3 regions of the Streptomyces sp. C11-1 genome follow, and region 1 is predicted to be linked to each of the others. Evidence: riboswitches for the same ligand, from Rfam matches in the RefSeq annotation. Region 1 holds a riboswitch; each other region holds the start of a gene.

Region 1 (7,378 bases):
CCATACACATTCCCTTCAGACGTTCCGCCGCCGCCGCTGTCCTCGTCGCCGCCACACTGACGGCGTGCGGGACCCAACAGGGCGGCGAGGTGCGATCGGCCGCATCGGCCGCCGCGTCCTCCGCGAGCCCCCAGCCCTCCTTCAGCCCCCGGCCGCTGTGCGCGCGGTCGGACCGGACGCCCGAGGAGATTCCCGCCTCCTCCGCTCCCGCCCCGGACGAGGGCGGCGACCGCCAGGAGGCGGGTCAGGGCCACCCGGACATGCCCCCCAACTACGCCGACAACCACGCGTACCGCATGGCGGGGAAGCTGACCGAGGAGGCCCGCGCCCGGGGAGAGGCCTCGGCCGAGCTCATCCGGGGCGAGCTGGAACAGGCCATGCGGGAGGGCGACCTCAGCGACGAGCGGCTCAAAAAGGCGCTGAAGAACCTCGGCTGCGGCGAGGAGCACGGCGTCTACGTCGGCCACGGGTTCTACAGCGTCCACACGGGGAACGCCTGCGTCTCCGGAAACGCGTCGCAGGACGGGATCACGAGCAACGTGCACGGGGCCTACATCGAACCCCAGCCCGGAACGGGGCCCTGCGTCAGGAACCAGGGCGGTCACTGACCGGGCCGTCGGGACCGACAGGGGAGCCCGGGTGGTGGCGGCAGCTCCCGGCGCCCTGGCACCCCGGCTCCCGCACCCCGGCACCCCGGGCACCCGGCACCCCGCTTCCCCCTGCTACGCCGGGCGCACGCTCCCGTAGATCGGCATGTAGTAGATCGACTCCTCGCGCACGTTCGCACCCGGCTTCGGGGCGTGGATCATCATCCCGTCGCCCTTGTAGATGCCGACGTGGCTGATGTCGTCGTAGAAGAAGACCAGGTCACCGGGCTGGAGGTCGGAGGTGGCGACCCGGGTGCCGACCTTCACCTGGTCCCAGGTCGTCCGGGGCAGGTCCACGCCCGCCTCGCGCCACGCCGACTGCGTCAGCCCCGAGCAGTCGTACGAGGACGGGCCCGAGGCCCCCCACACGTACGGCTTCCCGATCTGGGCGCGCGCGAAGGCCAGCACCTTCTCCGCCTTGGCGGCGTAACCGCTGCCCGCGCCGGTGCCGGAGTCCGTACCCGTACCCGTACCGGAGCCCGCCCCCGTACCGCCGCCCGACTCCTTCGCGGCCTCCTCGCGGGCCTTCTCCTCGGCCTCGGCCCGCTGCTTCGCCTCGGCGGCCTGCTTGCGGGCCAGCTTCTCCGCCTTCTCCTTGGCCTCGGCCTCCTTCTTGCGCTCCAGCTCAGCCAGCCGCGCCTTCTCCTCGGCGGTCAGCCGGGAGAGCAGGGACCGGGCCTCGGTGAGCTTGGTCTGCACGTCCTTCTTGCTGGCGGCGAGCGTGGCCTGCGTCTCGGTAAGGGTCTCCAGGCTCTTCACCGCCTCCGCGCGCTTCTTCGCCGCCGAGGCCTGCTGCGTACGGAAGTCGACGACGGCCTTCTGCTGGCGTTCCGTCACCCGGCTCATCAGCTGGTTCTGGTCGAAGTACCCCTGCGGGTCGTCCGCCAGGAAGAACGTGGCCGTGGGCGCGATGCCGCCGCTGCGGTACTGCGCCGCCGCATACGCCCCCAGCGCCCGGCGCGCCTCGTTGATCTTCTCGGCCCGCTTCGCCACGTCGGAGAGCAGAGTGTCGACCTTCGTCTGCTGGGCCGCGGAGGCGGCCTTGGCCCGGTTGTACTCCTGGGTCGCGGAGCCCGCCTGCCGGTAGAGGGCGTCGACCTTCTTCTGGACTTCCTCGACGGCGGGCTTGGGCTCGGCGGGCGCGGCCGTCGCGCTCTGCGTGGAGAGCAGGGTGACGGAGGCCAGCGCGGCCGTCGTCAGCCCGACGGCGGGTGTGGCGGTGCGCACTTTCGCGCGCGGCTTGCGATGCGATGCCAAGACCGGCATCTCCTTCCGTGGACCGCCTACCGGGTTAGCTGTCGGGTTCGGACGGGAACGGAAGGCTGTCCTACGGTCCGGACGGGAGAGGTACGGACCGATTCACCCCGGTTCTGCGTGTGGGTCCCCGGTTCCGAACTGCCGCGAGGGCAGGCCGGATTCGGCGGAGGTGTCCGTCAGGCGCGGTTCGCCTCAGGGAGGTACGGATCACCTGACCGAGCACGCTAGCCAACCGGCCCCGCCGCTGGGAAGGACGATGAGCGATATGCCCGATACATTTTCGTGACCTTCGCGGATCAGGCGCCCCGCACCCCCTCCGACCGGGCACTCCTTCACGGAACGTGGACGTCCGCTGTCCGTGTGTGCCGGTGTGAACGGCCCCTTCCGGACTTCGGCGGAAGGTTGTCAGTACGGCCGCCTAGACTCGGGAGGCGATGAGCAGCCTCTTTGACGACAGCTTCCTGACCGGCCTCCAGCCCGCGGAGGACGGCCCTCCGCCGCCCCCCGAGGACCACGCACCCGAAGCGGTGCCGGAGGGACTCTTCGAGGGCGTCTTCGACGCGCCCCCGCCGCCCCGGGACGGGTATTACCGCGACGGTCACCCGCGCCCGGTGATCGACTCCGCCGCGCTGCTCGACGGGCTCAACACCGAACAGCGCGCCGCCGTCGTGCACGCCGGGTCCCCGCTGCTCATCGTCGCCGGGGCCGGCTCCGGCAAGACCCGGGTGCTCACCCACCGCATCGCCCATCTGCTGGCCGAGCGCGGGGTCCACCCCGGGCAGATCCTCGCGATCACTTTCACCAACAAGGCCGCGGGCGAGATGAAGGAGCGCGTCGAGCAGCTCGTCGGCCCGCGCGCCAACGCCATGTGGGTCATGACCTTCCACAGCGCGTGCGTCCGCATCCTGCGCCGCGAGTCCAAGAAGCTCGGCTTCACCTCGTCGTTCTCGATCTACGACGCCGCCGACTCCAAGCGCCTGATGGCCCTGGTCTGCCGCGACCTCGACCTGGACCCCAAGCGCTATCCGCCGAAGTCCTTCACCGCCAAGGTCTCCAACCTCAAGAACGAGCTCATCGACGAGGAGACCTTCGCCGGGCAGGCTGCCGATGGCTTCGAGAAGACCCTCGCCCAGGCGTACACGCTCTACCAGGCCCGTCTGCGCGAGGCCAACGCCCTGGACTTCGACGACATCATCATGACGACGGTCCACCTCCTCCAGGCCTTCCCGGATGTCGCCGAGCACTACCGCCGCCGCTTCCGTCACGTCCTGGTCGACGAGTACCAGGACACCAACCACGCCCAGTACACGCTGGTACGGGAGCTGGTCGGCCCGGCCGGGGAGCACGACGCCCCCGCAGAGCTGTGCGTGGTGGGCGACGCGGACCAGTCGATCTACGCCTTCCGGGGTGCGACCATCCGCAACATCCTCCAGTTCGAGGAGGACTACCCGGACGCGACGACGATCCTCCTGGAGCAGAACTACCGCTCCACGCAGACGATCCTCTCCGCCGCCAACGCGGTCATCGAGCGCAACGAGAGCCGCCGCCCCAAGAACCTCTGGACCAACGCCGGCAGCGGCGCCCGCATCACCGGCTATGTCGCGGACACCGAGCACGACGAGGCCCAGTTCGTCGCCGAGGAGATCGACCGCCTCACCGACAAGGGCGATGCCAAGGCGGGCGACGTCGCCGTGTTCTACCGGACCAACGCCCAGTCCCGTGTCTTCGAAGAGATCTTCATCCGCGTCGGCCTGCCCTACAAGGTCGTCGGCGGTGTGCGCTTCTACGAGCGCAAGGAGGTCCGGGACGTCCTGGCCTACCTCCGTGTCCTCGCCAACCCCGAGGACACCGTCCCGCTGCGCCGCATCCTCAACGTGCCCAAGCGCGGCATCGGCGACCGCGCCGAAGCGATGATCGACGCCCTCTCGCTGCGCGAGAAGATCTCCTTCCCGCAGGCGCTGCGCCGCGTCGACGAGGCCTACGGCATGGCCGCCCGCTCGGCCAACGCCGTCAAGCGGTTCAACACGCTGATGGAGGAGCTGCGCACGATCGTCGAGTCCGGCGCCGGCCCAGCCGTCGTGCTGGAAGCGGTCCTGGAGCGCACGGGCTATCTCGCCGAACTCCAGGCATCCACCGACCCGCAGGACGAGACCCGCATCGAGAACCTCCAGGAACTCGCCGCCGTCGCCCTCGAATTCGAGCAGGAGCGAGGCGAGACGGAGGGCGCGGGCACCCTCGCGGAGTTCCTGGAGAAGGTCGCGCTCGTCGCCGACTCCGACCAGATCCCCGACGAGGACGGGGACGGCTCCGGCGTCATCACGCTGATGACCCTGCACACGGCGAAGGGCCTGGAGTTCCCGGTCGTCTTCCTCACCGGCATGGAGGACGGCGTCTTCCCGCACATGCGGGCCCTCGGCCAGACCAAGGAGCTGGAGGAGGAGCGCCGCCTCGCCTACGTCGGCATCACCCGCGCCCGCGAACGCCTCTACCTCACCCGCGCCGCCATGCGCAGTGCCTGGGGCCAGCCGTCGTACAACCCGCCCTCGCGGTTCCTGGAGGAGATCCCGGACGAGCACCTGGACTGGAAGCGCAAGGGCCCGATGGCCGCCCCGGCCGGACCCACCTCGGGCATCACGTCCTCGCTCTCCTCCTCCCGCTCCCGCTCCGGCCCCTCGGGTTTCGCGACCCGGCGCGGTACGGAGAAGCCGGTCGTCACCCTGGTGGTGGGGGACCGGGTCACCCACGACCAGTTCGGCCTCGGCACGGTGACGGCCGTCGAAGGCGTGGGCGACCAGGCCAAGGCGACGGTCGACTTCGGGGACGAACGCCCGAAGAAGCTGCTGCTGCGGTACGCGCCGGTCGAGAAGCTGTAGCGGCGGAGAACATGGTGAAGGGGGCCCCACGCCCGGGGCCCCCTTCACCATGTGCGCGTGTCAGGTCGGGTCGACGCCCTTGCTGCGCAGCCACGCCAGCGGGTCGACCGCCGCGCCGCCGCCCGGCCGGACCTCGAAGTGCAGGTGCGGGCCGGTGGAGTTGCCCGAATTCCCGGAGTACGCGATGACGTCACCGGCCTTGACCGGGCCCGAGCGGATCTTGGTGCTGCTGAGGTGGCAGTACCAGGTCTCCGTGCCGTCGGCCGCGGTCACGATCGCCATGACCCCGTACGCGCTGTTCAGCTGTGTGCGCACGGTGCCGTCGGTCGCGGCCATCACCGGAGTGCCGTACGAGACGGGGAAGTCGATGCCCGTGTGCACGGACATCCAGTTGATGCCCGCCTGGCCGTAGTAGGCGCTCAGCCCGTGCTGCTTCACGGGCAGGACGAACTTGGGGCGCAGCGCCTCGCGGCGTGCGGCCTCCTCCTCGCGCTTCTTCTTCTCCGCCGCCTGCCGCTCCCGCAGGTCGATGCGTTCCTGGGTGCGGCTCGCGCGCTCGCGGAAGTCGGCGCTGCCCTCGGAGAGCTGTTCCAGCTGGTTGTCGAGCTTGTTGTTGGCGGCGACCGTCTTGACCGTGCTGGGGTCGGCGATCGCCATGGAGGCGGTCGCCTCCTCCGGCTTCTCCTCGCCGCCGGACATCCCGCTGACCGAGGCGGCGGCGATGCCCGCGACGCTCATCACGCAGGCGGAGGGCACCGCGACGGTCAGGAGCGCGGAGCGCTTGGCGGGGCTGCGGCGCCGGGCCCGGTTGCGGGCGGCGGGTGGGCGGACGACGGCGCGGTTCACGGGGTGCGGGGCGGGCGCGTGGTTCGCGTAGTCCTCGGCGTCCGGCTCCGGAGCGTCGTCGGTGGCGGGGGCTGCCTCGGTGGCGAGCTCGGCGGTGGAGGACGGGGCTGTGTCCGTGCCCGCTTCCACGCCCCCTTCGTGAGTCTGCTGTTCGTACAGCGGATACGACGTCTGTTCGGGTCCGTACGCGGACTCCTCGGGCGTGGCGCCGGAGTTCCAGGCGGTCGCGTCGTAGGCACCCGTGTCGTACGTGCCGGTGCCGTACGCGCTCGTGCCGTACGCACCGGTTTCGTACCCGTCGGCCGTGTAGGTGCCGGTGGCGAAGGCGGTGGTGTCGTGGGCCCCGGTGTCGTACGCGTCGGTCCCGTAGCCGCCGTCGGCCCTGTAGCCGCCGTCGGTCCCGTAGGCGGTGCCGACCGGATACGCCCCGGTGTCGTAGGCGTCCGTGCCGTACGGGGCGGAACTGAACGCGGTGGTGGGGAAGGCGCCGGTCTCGGTGGCCGTCCACTGGCCGGTCGCGTCCTGGTCGACGGTCTGCTGCCAGGCGCCGGTGGCGTCCCACTGCTGCCCGGTCGTGTCCCACTGCTGGTGGACCTGCGAATGATCCGTGTAGCCGTCGTACGTGGCGGCCGCGGCGGCCGTGGCCGTCTGCTGGGCGCCCGTGTCCCAGGCGGTGGAGTCGTACGCGCCGCTGTAGCCGCCGTAGGACTCACCGCCGTAGGTGCCGTCGTACCCGGTGGTGGCGGTCGCGGTGGCCTGATGGGCCGAGTCGTAGCCGGCTGCTTGGCCGGATTCGTGCGCACCCGGAAGGGAGCCGAAGAGCGGGTCGGTGGCGAAGCTGCCGGTCGACTGACTGTCGTACCCGACGGGCCCGGCGTGGGGGTGCTGGTCGTTCACCAACTTCTCTCTCGCCTCGGCAGCAGGACTGTTCTGGGTCCCGGTCAGCGGGTCCCCAGGGGGAAGCAGTGGCCGCGACTGTACCCGGCAGTATGTGAGGACGACAATCTTCGACAGGTTTTACGGCCGCAGGAAACGGGCAATCGGCCGTCTTTCGGTGGACGACTGGCACAGCCTTGGCCCTACGTTCGATAGATGTTCTATTTCAGGCCGCGGAAGCTGTCGTTCCGTCGGAGGCGGATGTGTCCTCCCGCGCCTCGCACGCATCGAGCGCCTCACGGACGGCGGCGGCCACCGCCGGATGTACGGGCAGCGCGAGGTGCCCGATGCCGGTGACGCGTACGTTCACGGCGTCGAGGTCGGAGTGGTCGACGCACGCTGTCTCGACCGGGACCATCACCTGGTCCAGCTCGCTCCAGAAACTGACGAACCGCGTCCGGCAACCGGGTGCGGGGCTGCGCAGCTCCTCGATCACGGAGGACCCGCCGCGCATCTGCCGCACGATGGGGTGAATACCCGCCCCCGGTGCGACGGCGGTGCCGCTGTGCGGCGTGCCGAGCGTGACCAGGGTGCGGACCCGGTGGTCACCGCCGAGCCGCTGCACGTAGTACCGGGCGATCAGTCCGCCGAGGCTGTGCCCGACGATGTCGACCCGGCGGTGCCCGGTACGCGCGCAGATCTCCTCCACATGTCGGCCGAGCAGTTCGGCGGCTGTACGGATGTCGCGTGTCAGCGGGGAGTAGTTGAGGGACTCCAGGTGCCGGCGGCCGTGCCGGGACAGCGTCCGGCGCAGGAGGAGGAAGACGGAGCGGTTGTCGATGAACCCGTGCAGCAGGACGACGGGCGGCGGGGCGGAGG
Region 2 (7,378 bases), 660 kb from region 1:
GATGCTGGAGGTGCTCACCGCGCACCCCCGCTTCGAGAACACCGCGGCGGACGGCGGATACGCCCCGCGCCCGGCGTTCCGGCCGCTCACCCGCTTCGAGGGGCAGGGCCTGGACAAGGGGCACGTCGTCCACGACCTGCTGTTCGCCCGCATCTGACGCACACCGCCCACGTTGGCCATGTGGCCACGTCCTGGCCGGATGCGCCATCGCCGGGTGTCAGTGCCCCTCGTTAGGGTCGAATGGTGTCCGATCCTTCCGTGCAGCATCAGCAGACACGGCCGGCCGTTCCGGTCCTCCACGAGCAGCGGCTCGACGAGGTGCTGGGCGCCGTGCCGGAGCGTGGCCAGTGGCGATACCGGCCCCGCCGCGTCGGCATGGTGTGGCGCAGCAAGGCGTTCCGCGCCGGGGCCGTGATCCTGGCGCTCGTGCTGTGCGGGCTGGTGATCCTGGCCCTGGTCCGGGAGCAGACCGGCCCGGAAGGCTTCCTCGTCGGTCTCGGCCTGGCGGTGCTCCCGGTCCCCCTCCTGATGGCGGCGTTCCGCTGGCTGGACCGGGTCGAGCCCGGCCCCTGGCGGAATCTGCTCTTCTCCTTCGCCTGGGGCGCGTGCGCCGCCGCACTCGTCGCGATCATCGCCAACTCGTTCGCGACACGCTGGATAGCCACCGCGACGGCCGACCCGGCGAGCGCCGACACCCTGGGGGCGACGGTGATCGCCCCCATCGTCGAGGAGAGCGCGAAGGCGGCGGCCGTGCTGCTCATCTTCGTGTTCCGCAGACGGGAGTTCAGCGGGGTGGTGGACGGGATCGTGGTCGCCGGGTTCACCGCGACGGGCTTCGCGTTCACCGAGAACATCCTCTATCTGGGCAACGCCTTCGGCGAGGACCAGCTCCAGGGCAGTTCGGGGTTCGCCTCGGTGACGGTGGGGACGTTCTTCGTACGGATCGTGATGTCGCCGTTCGCGCACCCCCTGTTCACCGTCCTCACCGGCCTCGGCTTCGGCTTCGCGGCCGTGAGCGCCCGCCGCCACCGGGTCCGCCGGATCGCCCTGCCGCTGCTCGGCCTGCTTCTGGCGATGGGCCTGCACGCCCTGTGGAACGGCTCGGCGTCCTTCGGCCCGTACGGCTTCTACGCGGTGTACGGAATCGTCATGGTCCCGGCGTTCGGCCTGGTGACCTGGCTGGCGATCCATTCGCGCCAGCGGGAGCTGCGTACGCTCGCGGCCGAACTGCCCGCATACGTGGCGGCGGGCTGGCTCACCCCCGCCGAACCGCACGCGCTCTCCTCGATGCGGGCCCGCGGCATCGCCCGCGACCTGGCCCGCCACTGGCAGCGGGACCGGCTCCGGGGCCGGGCGGCGGCCCGCGCGGTCGCGGAGTACGAGTCGTTCGCGACGTCTCTGGCGGGCCTGCGCCGCCGGGCCCGGCACGGCGCGGCGGGCCCCGACTTCGCCGCACGGGAACGGGAGCTGCTGCACCACCTCTGGCAGCGCCGTGACATCGCGGCACCGGCCCTCACCGAGGCCGCCCGCCTGACGACCCGCCCGCAGTACGCATACAGACACGCGCCCGGCCACGGCTACGCGCCCGGGCACGGCTACGCGCCCGGATACGGGCATGGGCACGGATACACGTACGGGCCCGGGCAGGGGCACGGCTACGCGTACGCACACGCCTACGGGCCCGGGTACGGAAACGAGTACCGGCAGCCCTGACGTCGGGGGGGTGTGCGTCAGGGCTGCCGGGGTTCCGGGGTGAGGAGGAGGCTCAGACGGAGAGGCCCTTGCTGTTCAGCCAGGCCATCGGGTCCATCGCCGAGCCGCCCGCCGTACGAACCTCCAGGTGGAGGTGGACACCGGTCACGTTGCCGGTCGCACCCATGCGGCCGATGGTGTCGCCGGTGGTGACCTTCTGGCCGGCCGAGACGTCGATCGAGGACTGGTGGGCGTACCAGATCTCGGTGCCGTCCTCCAGTTCGAGCACCGTGCGGTAGCCGTACGAACCGGACCAGCCGGCCGACTTGATCGTGCCGCTGTGCACGGCCTTGAGCGGCGTGCCGGTCGCCCCGGCGAGGTCGAGGCCGGTGTGCTGACCGGAGGACCAGAGCGCGCCGGACTGGCCGTAGGTCGAGGTGACCGTGTACGAGGAGGTGGGCAGGGAGTAGCTGGCGGCGAGCTTGGCGAGGCGCTCGGCCTCCGCCTTCTTCTTCGCCGCTTCCTCCGCCGCCTTCTTCTCGGCGGCGGCCTTGGCCTCGGCCTCGTCCTGCTGCTTCTTCGCCTCGGCGGCCGCCTTCTCTGCCGCGGCCTTCTCGGCGGCGGCCTTGGCCTCGGCATCCGCGCTGGCCTGCTGCTGCTCGGCCTGCTGGAGGATCCGGGCGCGCAGGGCCTCGCCCGCGTCGGTGGCGCCCTGCTCGGCCTCGGCGCTGGTGAGCCCCGCGGAGGTGAGCGGCGCGGCCGCGGCGACCGGGGCGGCCTCCACGTCGTCCGACATGAAGGACCCGACGCCGGGAAGGGACTTGGCGTCGGGAAGGTTGTCCGCGATGGAATCGGGAAGAGAGATGGAGACGGGTGCCTTGTCCTGAGCGGTGGCCATGCCCCCCGCTCCGACGGCCGCTATGACGCCGACCCCGAGGACGGTGGAGCTACGGGCCAGACCACGCTGCTTGGCTACGCGGTGCCTGCCGCGCACGGGCCGGATGGACTCCTCGGTGGGATTCCACTCCCCCACGGACCGCTCCGCGCCACCGAAGGTGTCGGCACTGAAGGGTGACGGGGCCTCAGGGGCAGGCTTGTTGGACGCCACGTGGGCGCACTCCTTTCCTTCCTTCTCGCCTACCGGGTTAGCTGACGGGTTCGGAGCAGGAAGGTCTCCTACGGGCCCCTCCGTCTCTCACGAGACGCAGGCGTCCGATTCACCCCATGTAGGTGGTTCCCCGGTTCCCTTGCGGGATTCGGCGCTCGCGCGCGGCGCCGTCCTGACGACGGCTGGGACGACCGCGCTGCGTTATCGAACGTTAATAGACACACGGTCCCGATTCCAAGCTGTTCCTGCTAATCATTAACGAACTCGACGGGGACTTACAGGGCAGAAGTGGGCTAAATCAGGCGACTTGACCGCGCCTCAGCCACACCCCTCTTTCTGACGTTGCGTCAAATGTTATGCGGAGCGACGCGCTTCAGTTACGTACCGTGTCATCGCCCCGCCCCACGATCTTCACCGTCGTCCGCCGCTCCGGCTGCCCCTCCGCCGGCCGGCCCACCGCGAGCAGCGCCATGTCGTCCGTGGTCCGCCCCCCGGTGTGCAGCCGTACGTCGTCGGTGAGCGCCGACAGCAGCTCCTCGGGACCGGGGAAGATCCGGCCGCGCAGCCGGGCCGCGGGATCGTAGAAGACCCCGTTCGCGTCCCGGGCCTCGGACAGGCCGTCGGTGAAGGCGAGGAGGGTGGCGCCGGCGGGCATCGCCCACTCGTCGGACCGGTCCGGCCACACCCCCAGGTCCATCCCCAGCGGCAGCGCGGGCACGGAGGGCGCGAGCACCTCCAGGGCGCCGTCCGCGTGCAGCAGGACCGGCTCGGGATGCCCCCGGTTGACCAGCCGCACGGTGGCCGAACCGGGCGGGATCTCGGCCAGTACCGCGGTGATGAACCCCTCCATGGCATCCAGCCCGTACCGGCGCGTCCCCTCCCGCGCCAGCGCCCGCTCCAGCCGCTGGGCGACGCCCTCCAGGGACCGCTCCTGCTCGGCGGCCTCCCGGAACGCCCCGATGATCACCGCCACCGTCTCGACGGCACCCAGCCCCTTGCCGCGCACGTCGCCGACGACCAGACGGACGCCGTACGGGGTGTCCGCGACGGCGAACAGGTCACCGCCCACGAACTCGTCCGCCTGGGCCGCCTCGTACCGCGCGGCCACCTGGAGCCCGCCGATCCGCTCGGCCGGTGTCGGCAGGACGGCGCGCATCGCGGTCTCCGCGATGACCCGTGCCGAGGCCAGCTGCTCGTTGCTGCGCCGTACGACCCCGTTGATGACCAGGGCGAGCACCGCGGCGGTCAGCACGGTGATGGTCTCGATGACCGGGACCACCTGGGTGGACGTCCCGTCGGAGAGCCGCATCGCGATGACGGACAGGAGCGAGGCGATGCCGGTACGGACGGTCCGGGACCGGGAGAAGAACGGCGCGGCGATCAGGGGCGCCGCCACGAACAGGGGAACGGCGGTGAAGTTGGGCGGAGCCAACGAGTCGAACAGCAGCCCGCCGACGATCAGGAGCGCGGGCAGCAGCCGGACGAACCGCCGGGTGCCCCTGCCACCGGGCGTCACCGCCCCGTCCGGGGACCCGAGCACGGCGCGGCTCAGACCACCGGCGCTCCCGGCCACGCGCCCACGCCGCTCCTCGGCCAACCCCACCTGTGCACTCCTGCCCGGTCCACCCACGGCTGCGGACGGTACCGCGCCCCGTCCAGGCTTCCCGGAGCCGCGCCGGGCGGCGACTCCTCATCGGCCAAATAGGGGGAAGCCGGACGAGGACCGGCCATCGGTGACCGATACGGCCGACGGCCGGCCAGGCGGTCCAAGCCCACTCAGCCGTCCCAGGCCGCCCCCAGCCGTCCCAGGCCGCCCCCAGTCGGCCCAGTCGACCCAGCCCGCTCAGCCAGCCCGGCCCGCCCAGCCCCCTCCCGGCCGGCTCAGCCCGCCCAGGGCGCTTGGCCCGCCCCGTCGGCTCAGTCGGAGAGCGAGTGCTCCGCGTAGACGGTCAGCGCGTCCCGTACGAGGGTGACGGTGTCATCCGCGTGGCGGTCGTAGTTCTGCGCGAAGCGCGGATCGGCGACGTACATCTCGGCGAGCCCGATCACGTACGAACGGCTCGGCTCCCTCGTCGTCGCCAGCCAGGCGCAGTGCCGCCGCGCGATGTCCTGCGCCTCCTCGCTGTCCGGGGCGAGCCCGGCCTCCTTGGCCCGCCCCCAGTCGCGCGCGATGGCCTCCTGCTCGTCCTGGAACGCCTTCTTCTCCGCCGCCCCGAGCGAACGCCACCACCGGTCGCCCTCCTCGTACGCCTTCCGGCCCCAGCGCTCGGTCACCTCCTGCTCGTGGACGGTGTGGTCGAACCCGTCGAACACTTCATCAGCCATGAGTTCCATCCCCTCCCGGGTCTTGTGGAGAGTGGTCCGCACCGAGGCGATCTGCCGCCCGATGCGCGCCTGCTCCTGTTCGAGCAGCCGCAGATGCGCCCGCAGCGCCACCGCCGTGTCCCGCTGCCCCTCCAGTACGTCCTTGATGGCGGGCAACGACAGCCCGAGCTCCCGCAGCAGCAGAATGCGCTGCAACCGGACGAGGGCGTCCTGGTCGTAGTAGCGGTAGCCGTTGCTCCCGACCCGGCTCGGCGTGAGGAGACCGAGGTCTCCGTAGTGCCGGAGCGTGCGGCTCGTGGTGCCGGCTTTTCTGGCGATTTCCTGGATGGACCACTTCATGCCGGAAACGCTAGATCTTTACGCTGCGTCAAGGTCAAGCGTCCCGGGCCGGGCGGTTCGGTGCCGTTCCCCGGAAACGACTCAGGCCCGGCACGCTGTGCGCGTGCCGGGCCTGGATCTTCAGTAGCGGGGACAGGATTTGAACCTGCGACCTCTGGGTTATGAGCCCAGCGAGCTACCGAGCTGCTCCACCCCGCGTCGGTAAACACCACTCTACGGCATACGGGGAGCGCACTCGACCACCTGCCGCTGCTGCCTGCCTCCGCCGGGCGACCGGCTCCACTCCTCGGCACACAGCAGAAGGATCGCCGCGAAGGGCACGTCCAGGGCTTCCGGGCAGCATGGGCCGCCTCTTCCAACTGCGAGCCATGCGGGGGCGGTACGAGGCATCGTCCGCCTACAGGAGACCCCGCCCGGAGGCACTCCAGGGGCGGGGTCCGAAAGGTAGGCCGTGTGGGACTCGAACCCACAACCAACGGATTAAAAGTCCTGGCCGGGTCCGACCGGGTGCTGCCGGGTGATGCCGTCCTGTCCTGGGATGCCTGGTCGGACGAGATGAGCGGCGTTGAGCGATCCGGCCGAAACCGGGCTGTGCCGGAACATCCGCTCACGCATCGCTCACGCACGGACGGCGTTACGCCCCATCGTCGACGTTGATCCTGCTAGGAACCCCATCGGATGAATCCAGCGTGTGGAGTCCGGCAATTCCACCGATCACGCCGGTATCGTCAGCCGCAACCGGTCCGCGGAGGCCCGGAGGACGTAGCGGGTCGCCCGGGTTTCCTGGCTCGTCCAGGGTGCGGCGCGCCCACTCCGCTACTCCCTGACGTGCCTCCCCGATGTGCGAACACGGACGCGATCCCCCGCTGACCCGGCAGCGACGAAGGACATCGCGCTATGCCCCACACCACGGCCAAGGCCGCCTCGCTCATCCGCGCCGGATTCACGGGAGAGGTTCCAGCCACTGCTCGCCCGGGAATCGATCGATCCGGCGGGCTGGGCCTGGACCACTGCACCCCGGAACAGACCGAACTACGCGCTCTGTTGGCTCTTGCCTGCTTCAACCAAGGAACGCTGACCGCGCCTCGACTGCGCTGGCGGGTCGGGCAAATCGGCGCGTACGGGCCGGTCATCTCCCCACGATTCGATCACCTCGTGCTGATCGTCAATGCCTGCGACAACGTCGCCCTCCGCCTCGTCGGCAGTCCGACCGACCCCCACATCCCAGGAATGAGGGTCGAGGAGCGCCTGGGCTACCACTTGTGGCGCCTACGGCACTTGCCCAGTGGTGCTCAGATGTACGTCTCCGAGCGAGACACCCTCTCGGCCGGCCGGGGCCGCGCACGGCGCCTGCCGAATCTGCGCCGACGTCTCGGCGTGGAGGAGCCGCTCACCTCCGACGAGTACGACAAGCTCGCCGCCGTACCCGAGATCATTCCCTCCATGAAGCGGCTCTTGGCCGGCATCTGGGTGCGCATGTCCTTGCGAGATCCAGACGGCTCCTTCGACCTGGGGGGATGGTTCATGGACCCGCTCGACCGCCCCACCGAACGAGCCCGTTGGTCGCCCGCTGGCCGGCTGTGGGGGCACGAGGGCCGGTGGGACCTCGAATGGCGGGGCTACCCCTTCCCTGCCGACCTGACCGCAGCTCTCACCCACCCCGCCGCCGGCATCAAAGGCGTGACGGTGGACCGCACGTCGTCCCACAGCTGGCTCATCCGGCTCGAAGAGGCCGAGCTGTATCTGCACGACGAAGAGCTATGAGCTTGGGAGTCACCGCCACCCATGCCGCCTGCGCTGCTTCTGACCTGCGGATACACCTCATTACCCAGCCTATGGTGAGGCGCCGTCTACACCCGTGGCGAGCGTTGTTCACCGTTCGGTGGGACACGGGTGGAGCACACCCGAACGAGG
Region 3 (7,378 bases), 1.3 Mb from region 1:
CCTCGCTGGGCTGGCTGGATGTGAAGACCTCCGGCGGGGTCGAGGTGGAGCAGATCGAGGCCGCGGTCGACGAGGAGCTGGCCCGGTTCGCCGCCGAGGGGCCCACCCCGGAGGAAATGGAGCGCGCGCAGGCCCAGTTGGAGCGCGAGTGGCTGGACCGCCTGGGGACGGTTGCGGGCCGCGCCGACGAACTGTGCCGCTACGCGGTCCTGTTCGGCGACCCGCAGCTCGCCCTGAGCGCCGTGGGACGAGTCCTGGACATCACCGCGGAGGAGGTGCGCGAGGCGGCGCGGGCGGCCCTGCGCCCCGACAACCGGGCGGTGCTGGTCTACGAGCCCATCGAGCCGGCCGAGGACGACGGGGCCGTCGAGGACACGGCAGGCACCGAAGCACCCGAGGGGGCGGACAAGTGAGCGACGCCGCCGTGACTGGAGTAGCCATGGACTACCACCCGCAGCCGACCCCGGGCACCGCCCGGCCGTGGGCCTTTCCCGCACCCGAGCGAGGCGCCCTGCCCAACGGGCTGACCGTGCTGCGCTGCCACCGCCCCGGCCAGCAGGTCGTCGCCGTGGAGATCTTCCTGGACGCGCCGCTGGAGGCCGAGCCCGAGGGCCTGGACGGCGTGGCCACGATCATGTCGCGGGCGCTGTCCGAGGGCACCGACAAGCACAGCGCCGAGGAGTTCGCCGCCGAGCTTGAGCGCTGCGGCGCCACCCTGGACGCGCACGCCGACCACCCCGGTGTCCGGGTCTCCCTGGAGGTCCCGGCCTCCCGGCTGGCCAAGGCCCTCGGTCTGGTCGCCGAGGCGCTGCGAGCCCCGGCCTTCGCCGAGAGCGAGATCGAGCGCCTCGTCGGCAACCGCCTCGACGAGATCCCGCACGAGCAGGCCAACCCGTCCCGGCGCGCTGCCAAGCAGCTCTCCAAGGAGCTCTTCCCGGCCACCGCCCGGATGTCCCGCCCGCGTCTGGGCACCGAGGAGACGGTGCGCCGGATCGACGCGGCCGCGGTGCGTGCCTTCTTCGACGCCCACGTCCGCCCGTCGACCGCGACCGCCGTGATCGTCGGTGACCTCACCGGCATCGACCTGGACGAGCTGCTGGCCGACACCCTCGGCGACTGGTCGGGCAACGCGGGCCAGGCCCGCCCGGTCCCGCCGATCACCGCGGACGACACCGGCCGTGTGGTCATCGTGGACCGCCCCGGCGCGGTCCAGACCCAGCTGCTGATCGGCCGGATCGGCGCCGACCGGCACGAGAGCGTGTGGCCCGCACAGGTGCTCGGCACGTACTGCCTGGGCGGGACCCTCACCTCCCGGCTGGACCGGGTCCTGCGCGAGGAGAAGGGCTACACCTACGGTGTGCGCGCCTTCGCCCAGGTGCTGCGCTCCAGCGGCCCCGACTCGGGCGGCGCGGCCATGCTCGCGATCAGCGGCTCGGTGGACACCGAGTCCACCGGACCGGCGCTGGAGGACCTCTGGAAGGTCCTGCGGACGCTGGCCGCCGAGGGGCTGACCGACGCCGAGCGCGAGACGGCCGTGCAGAACCTGGTGGGCGTCGCCCCGCTGAAGTTCGAGACCGCCGCCTCCGTCGCGAGCACCCTGGCCGACCAGGTCGAGCAGCACCTCCCCGACGACTATCAGGCCCACCTCTACGCCCGGCTCGCCGAGACGGGCACGGTGGAGGCGACCGCCGCCGTCGTCAACGCCTTCCCGGTGGACCGGCTGGTCACGGTCCTGGTGGGGGATGCCGCTCAGATCGCGGAGCCCGTAAAGGCGCTCGGCATCGGAGAGGTGTCCGTCGTCACCGGCTGACGCAAGCGCACTGTAACGGGGCAAACAGGACCTCGGCGAACAATAGTTCGTCGGGGTCCTCCCTTTTGCCCGATTAGGGCAGTTCATCAACTTTGGTGGATAAGTTGCCTGTCTGCCCTGTGGGATGTGCGACAAATCCCCTTGTCCGTTTGGTGATGGGAAGGCGGCCCGCTTAGCGTCGGCTCCGCTGTCCGTCACCCGTATGCCGCATCCGCGGCGCCGGGCAGCGATCGCCGAGTCCCCGTCAGGCGCGAGCCTGGGGAGCCGGGGACCCACGCAGTCCCTGGGGTGAATCGGAGATCCGCGCCACACCCGGCGCGGCGATCCGTAGGAGACCTTCCTGCTCCGAACCCGTCAGCTAACCCGGTAGGCGAGAGGGAAGGAAAGGATCAGCCTCTTCATGGCGTTCACCCGTGCCACCGGGAAGCACCGTGCCCCGAGCCGCCTCACGCGCCGGAGCGCCCAGGCCGCCGGAATCGCGGCTCTGACCACCACCGGAGTCCTCGGCTCGCTGGCCTCTCCGGCCCTCGCCGCGGACGCCGAGGCGCCCAAGGTCGTCGACACCGGCCTCACCCAGACCATCGCCCTCGACGCCACCCTCGCCGAGCAGATCGACGCCCAGGCGGAGGCGCAGCAGCAGCAGGCCGAAGCGATCGCCAAGGCGAAGGCCAAGGCCGCCGCCGAAGCCAAGGCCGAGGCCGCCAAGGCCAAGGCGAAGGCGGAGGCCGAGCGCAAGGCCGAGGCCCGCGCCAAGGAGATCCGCGAGGAGAAGGCCCGCGCCGCCCGCGCCGCCGAGCGCGCCCGCCTGAACGCCTTCCACCTCCCGGTCGCCGGATCCCACGTCACCACCGGCTACAAGGCGGGCGGTTCGCTCTGGTCATCCGGCAGCCACTCCGGCGTGGACTTCATGGCCCCCTCCGGCAGCTCCGTCGTCGCGGTCGGCGCCGGCACGGTCGTCGAGGCCGGCTGGGGCGGTGCGTACGGCAACAACATCGTGCTCCGGATGGCGGACGGCACGTACACCCAGTACGGCCACCTCTCCTCGATCGGCGTCTCCGTCGGCCAGAGCGTCGCCTCCGGTCAGCAGATCGGCCTGTCCGGCTCCACCGGCAACTCCACCGGCCCGCACCTGCACTTCGAGGCCCGGACCACCCCCGACTACGGCTCCGACATGGACCCCGTCGGCTACCTGCGCTCCCACGGTCTGAACGTCTGACCCCACCCGCGCACCCCGCTTCCCGAAGGCCCCGGCTCCCCGCCGGGGCCTTCGGCAATTCCGGCGGAATCCCTCGTACCGGGTTGTGCAACAGGCCTTCTTCGGCCAGTGGATATCCATGGATTCCGGCCTGCCGTCGGAAATTCCGGCGGATTGCAATAGAGTCACGGAACAGACGTCGGGCGGCCGCGTTTCGCGGGGATTAAGGCGGAGGTTCGGACATGCGCATTCCCGCGCATTCGGTATGCACGGCAATCCGTGACGACATCGTCTCCGGTGTCTACGAGCGCGGCAGCCGCCTCACCGAGGAGCTGCTGGCCCGGCGGTACGGGGTCTCCCGCGTCCCGGTCCGCGAGGCGCTGCGCACCCTGGAGTCCGAGGGCTTCGTCGTCACCCGCAGACACGCCGGCGCCTGTGTCGCCGAGCCCACCGAGCAGGAGGCGGCAGACCTGCTGGAGGTGCGGATGCTCCTGGAGCCGCTGGGTGCCGCGCGCGCCGCCCAGCGCCGTACGGACGCCCACCTCAAGGTGCTCCGCGGGCTGGTGAGACTCGGTCAGGAGCGGGCCCGCCGGGGCGAGGGCGAGGATCTGCGCTCGCTGGGCGGCTGGTTCCACGAGACCCTCGCCCAGGCCTCCGGCAGCCCAGGCCTGATCGCGCTGCTCACCCAGCTCCGGCACAAGACCGCCTGGATGTACGCGGTCGAACAGCCGGTCCGCCCGGCCGACTCCTGGGCCGAGCACGGCGCCATCGTGGACGCCGTGGCACGGGGCGACGCCGAGCGGGCCAGGGCGCTCACCGCCCAGCATGCGGAACGCGCGGCGGCGGCCCACCGGCTCCGCCGCCCGGACCGGCCCGGGCGCCGCGCCTCCGCCGGGTCCCGGGTGAGCACTTCGCAACCTGGCGTAAACATCGCGAGTGCCCGTCATTAACAATCGCGCCGTATACAAAGGGGAGTAATTACGGAGGGCGGTATTCGTGCTGCCCGAATTCACGGTGCGCGGATATCTCCGGAAAGCGAAAGAGCCGCAGCCCCGGCAAGGGGTCGCGGCTCTCACGTATTTCCGTCCGGTGGGGGCGGACGGATCGCCCGTGGGGCGGGCGGGACGGGTCAGACGGTCTCGGGAAGCTCTTCCAGCCCCTCGGCGACCAGCTTCGCCAGCCGGTCCAGAGCGGCCTCGGCGTCATCCGCGTCGGACGCGAGGACGATCTCCTCGCCGCCCTGCGCACCCAGACCGAGCACGGCGAGCATGGAGGCGGCGTTCACCGGGCTGCTGTCGGCCTTGGCGATCGTCACCGGGACGCCGGACGCCGTGGCGGCACGGACGAAGATGGAAGCGGGGCGGGCGTGCAGGCCCTCGGCCCAACCGACGTTTACGCGGCGCTCAGCCATGGTTCTGCCCTTCACATATCAACGGTTGTCTAGACCAGTCTCTCATGCGGTGCGCAGTGCTGTGCCCGGCCTCCCGTCCGGTCACCGCGCCCCGGCCGCCCTCGGCCGGGCCTCATCAGACTGCCCCGGCACCGATCCCTCCGCGACCGGGATGCCCGCCGTAGGCTTTGTCCATGCAGCCCACGCCGGAGCAGAGTCCGCATCACGCGTACCCCGACCACTGGGAAGCGGACGTGGTGCTCCGCGACGGTGGCACCGCGCGCATCAGGCCGATCACCACGGACGACGCCGAGCGACTTGTCAGCTTCTACGAGCAGGTGTCCGACGAGTCGAAGTACTACCGGTTCTTCGCCCCGTATCCCCGGCTATCCGACCGGGATGTGCACCGCTTCACCCATCACGACTACGTCGACCGGGTGGGACTGGCCGTCACGATCGGCGGCGAGTTCATCGGCACGGTCCGCTTCGACCGCATCGACGACCGGGGCCGCCCCGCCTCCGCCCCCGCCGACGAGGCCGAGGTCGCCTTCCTCGTCCAGGACGCCCACCAGGGCCGCGGCGTCGCCTCCGCCCTGCTCGAACACATCGCCGCGGTCGCCCGCGAACGCGGCATCCGGCGTTTCGCCGCCGAGGTGCTCCCCGCCAACAACAAAATGATCAAGGTGTTCCGGGACGCCGGATACACCCAGCGCCGCAGCTTCGAGGACGGCTCCGTCCACCTCACCCTCGACCTCGAACCCACCGAGAAGTCCCTCGCCGTCCAGCGCGGCCGCGAACAGCGCGCCGAGGCCCGCTCGGTCCAGCGCCTGCTCGACCCCGGGTCCGTCGCGGTCATCGGTACCGGGCGCACCACCGGCGGGGTGGGCCGCACCGTCCTGCGCAACCTCCTCGCCTCCGGCTTCACCGGCCGTACGTACGCGGTGAACCGGGCCTTCGACGAGGGCCTGACCACCCTCGACGGGGTCCCCGCCCGCCGCTCGATCGGCGAGATCGACGAGCAGGTCGACCTCGCGGTCATCGCCGTCCCCGCCCACCGGGTCCCCGAGGCCGTCGCCGACTGCGGGGAGCACGGCGTCCAGGGGCTCGTCGTCCTCTCCGCCGGGTACGCCGAACGCGGCTCCGAGGGCCGTGAGCTCCAGCGCGAACTGGTCCGCCAGGCCCGCTCGTACGGCATGCGGATCATCGGCCCGAACGCCTTCGGCATCATCAACACCGCCGAGACCGTCCGGCTCAACGCCTCCCTCGCCCCCGAGTCGCCCGCCCGCGGCCGGATCGGCCTGTTCACCCAGTCCGGGGCGATCGGCATCGCCCTGCTCTCCGGCCTCCACCGGCGCGGCGCCGGGCTGTCCTCGTTCATCTCGGCGGGCAACCGGGCCGATGTCTCCGGCAACGACTTCCTCCAGTACTTCTTCGAGGACCCGGACACCGACGTAGCCCTGCTCTACCTCGAATCGCTCGGCAACCCCCGCAAGTTCACCCGCCTCGCCCGCCGCACCGCCGCCGTGAAGCCCGTCGTCGTCGTGAAGGGCGCCCGGCACAGCGGCACCAGCCCGCCCGGCCACGCCGTCCCCGTCAGCCGCATCCCCGACACCACGGTCTCCGCCCTGATGCGGCAGGCGGGCGTGATCCGGGTCGACACCGTGACCGAGATGGTGGATGCCGGACTCCTCCTGGCCGACCAGCCGCTCCCGGCGGGCCCCCGGGTCGCGATCCTCGGCAACTCCGAGTCGCTCGGCCTCCTCACGTACGACGCCTGCCTCGCCGAGGGGCTCCGCCCGCGCCCGCCGCGCGACCTCACCACGGCAGCCTCCCCGCAGGACTTCCGGGACGCGCTGGCCGAGGCGCTGGCCGACGGGACGTGCGACGCGGTGATCGTCACCGCCATCCCGTGGGTGGGGGAGAACGGCGAGGCCGAATCCGGCGACGGCGAGGTGCTGGCCGCCGCCCTGCGAGGAGCCGCGGCCGGGGGCCCGGCCAAGCCGGTGGCCGTCGTCCACGTCGAGATCGGCGGCCTCGCCGAGGCCCTGGCCGCCGCGAGCAGCACGGCCGCGCCGCGCCCCGGGCCGCCGACACCTGCCGCAGCCCGGACCACCACCCCGCCCACCACCGCCTCGGGAACAGCCACCGCCTCGGGAACAGCCACCGCCCCGGGAACAGCCACCGGGCCGGGCGCAGTCACGGCCCCGGAGACGACCACCTCCCCGGGAACGCCCGCCACCCCGCCCACCGCCACCGCCCCCGGATCACCGGCCACGGAGCCCCCAGCCGTCCGGGCCGACCGACCCGCAGGGCCCCCCGCGCCGCAGCCGGACGCGGCGGCCGGGGCACGTACCGACGCCGAGCAGCCGCAGCCCGCGCGCGCCGGCCGCATCCCCGCCTACCCCGCCGCCGAACGCGCCGTACGCGCCCTCGCCGAGGCCGTGAAGTACGCCCAGTGGCGACGGCAGGCGGCCGTGCCGGGCAAGGTCCCCGAATTCCTCGACGACACCATCGACGAGGCCGGGGCCGCCGCCTTGATCGAGGCGCAGCTCGCCACCGCCCCCGACCCGCGCGGACGCCCGCTCACCCACGACGAGGCCCGCGAACTGCTCGGCCGCTACGGCATCCCCGTACGCCCCACGCTCCCCGCCCCGGACCCAGAGGCAGCCGTCGCCGCGGCCGCCGTGCTCGGCTACCCGGTAGCGCTGAAGACCACCGCACCCCACCTCCGCCACCGCGCCGACCTCGGCGGGGTCCGCCTCGACCTCGCCGACGAGGAGGCGCTGTGCCGGGCGTACGGAGACCTCACCGACCTCCTGGGCAAGCCCGCCGAACTGCTCCCCGTCGTCCAGGCGATGGTCCCGCGCGGTGTGGACACCGTCGTGCGGGCCTCCATCGACGCGGCCGCCGGGGCCGTGCTCTCCTTCGGCCTGGCGGGTGCACCCTCCGAGCTGCTCGGCGACACCGCGCACCGGCTGGTCCC

What was found. A riboswitch is a leader RNA that binds a small molecule or an ion and turns the genes downstream of it on or off. The one in region 1 is predicted to bind cyclic di-AMP.
Region 2: it holds a riboswitch for cyclic di-AMP, as region 1 does, so the genes downstream of both, RI138_RS17450 (M23 family metallopeptidase) here and RI138_RS20630 (C40 family peptidase) in region 1, are expected to answer to the same signal.
Region 3: it holds a riboswitch for cyclic di-AMP, as region 1 does, so the genes downstream of both, RI138_RS26240 (M23 family metallopeptidase) here and RI138_RS20630 (C40 family peptidase) in region 1, are expected to answer to the same signal.

The regions. Positions count from the first base shown of each region.
Region 1 covers NZ_CP134500.1:4,602,725-4,610,102, forward strand. Annotated here, with positions in the region: gene RI138_RS20625 (hypothetical protein) at 1-608, shown strand, start outside; gene RI138_RS20630 (C40 family peptidase) at 723-1,913, opposite strand; cyclic di-AMP (ydaO/yuaA leader) riboswitch at 1,912-2,080, opposite strand; gene pcrA (DNA helicase PcrA) at 2,339-4,777, shown strand; gene RI138_RS20640 (M23 family metallopeptidase) at 4,838-6,520, opposite strand; gene RI138_RS20645 (lipase family alpha/beta hydrolase) at 6,726-7,378, opposite strand, start outside.
Region 2 covers NZ_CP134500.1:3,945,159-3,952,536, reverse strand. Annotated here, with positions in the region: gene trmB (tRNA (guanosine(46)-N7)-methyltransferase TrmB) at 1-157, shown strand, start outside; gene RI138_RS17455 (PrsW family intramembrane metalloprotease) at 244-1,713, shown strand; gene RI138_RS17450 (M23 family metallopeptidase) at 1,766-2,800, opposite strand; cyclic di-AMP (ydaO/yuaA leader) riboswitch at 2,813-2,964, opposite strand; gene RI138_RS17445 (PP2C family protein-serine/threonine phosphatase) at 3,174-4,403, opposite strand; gene RI138_RS17440 (MerR family transcriptional regulator) at 4,718-5,464, opposite strand; tRNA gene RI138_RS17435 (tRNA-Met) at 5,589-5,662, opposite strand; gene RI138_RS17430 (hypothetical protein) at 6,362-7,228, shown strand.
Region 3 covers NZ_CP134500.1:5,932,723-5,940,100, forward strand. Annotated here, with positions in the region: gene RI138_RS26230 (M16 family metallopeptidase) at 1-413, shown strand, start outside; gene RI138_RS26235 (M16 family metallopeptidase) at 440-1,810, shown strand; cyclic di-AMP (ydaO/yuaA leader) riboswitch at 2,032-2,198, shown strand; gene RI138_RS26240 (M23 family metallopeptidase) at 2,211-3,026, shown strand; gene RI138_RS26245 (GntR family transcriptional regulator) at 3,248-3,955, shown strand; gene RI138_RS26250 (HPr family phosphocarrier protein) at 4,135-4,416, opposite strand; gene RI138_RS26255 (bifunctional acetate--CoA ligase family protein/GNAT family N-acetyltransferase) at 4,590-7,378, shown strand, end outside.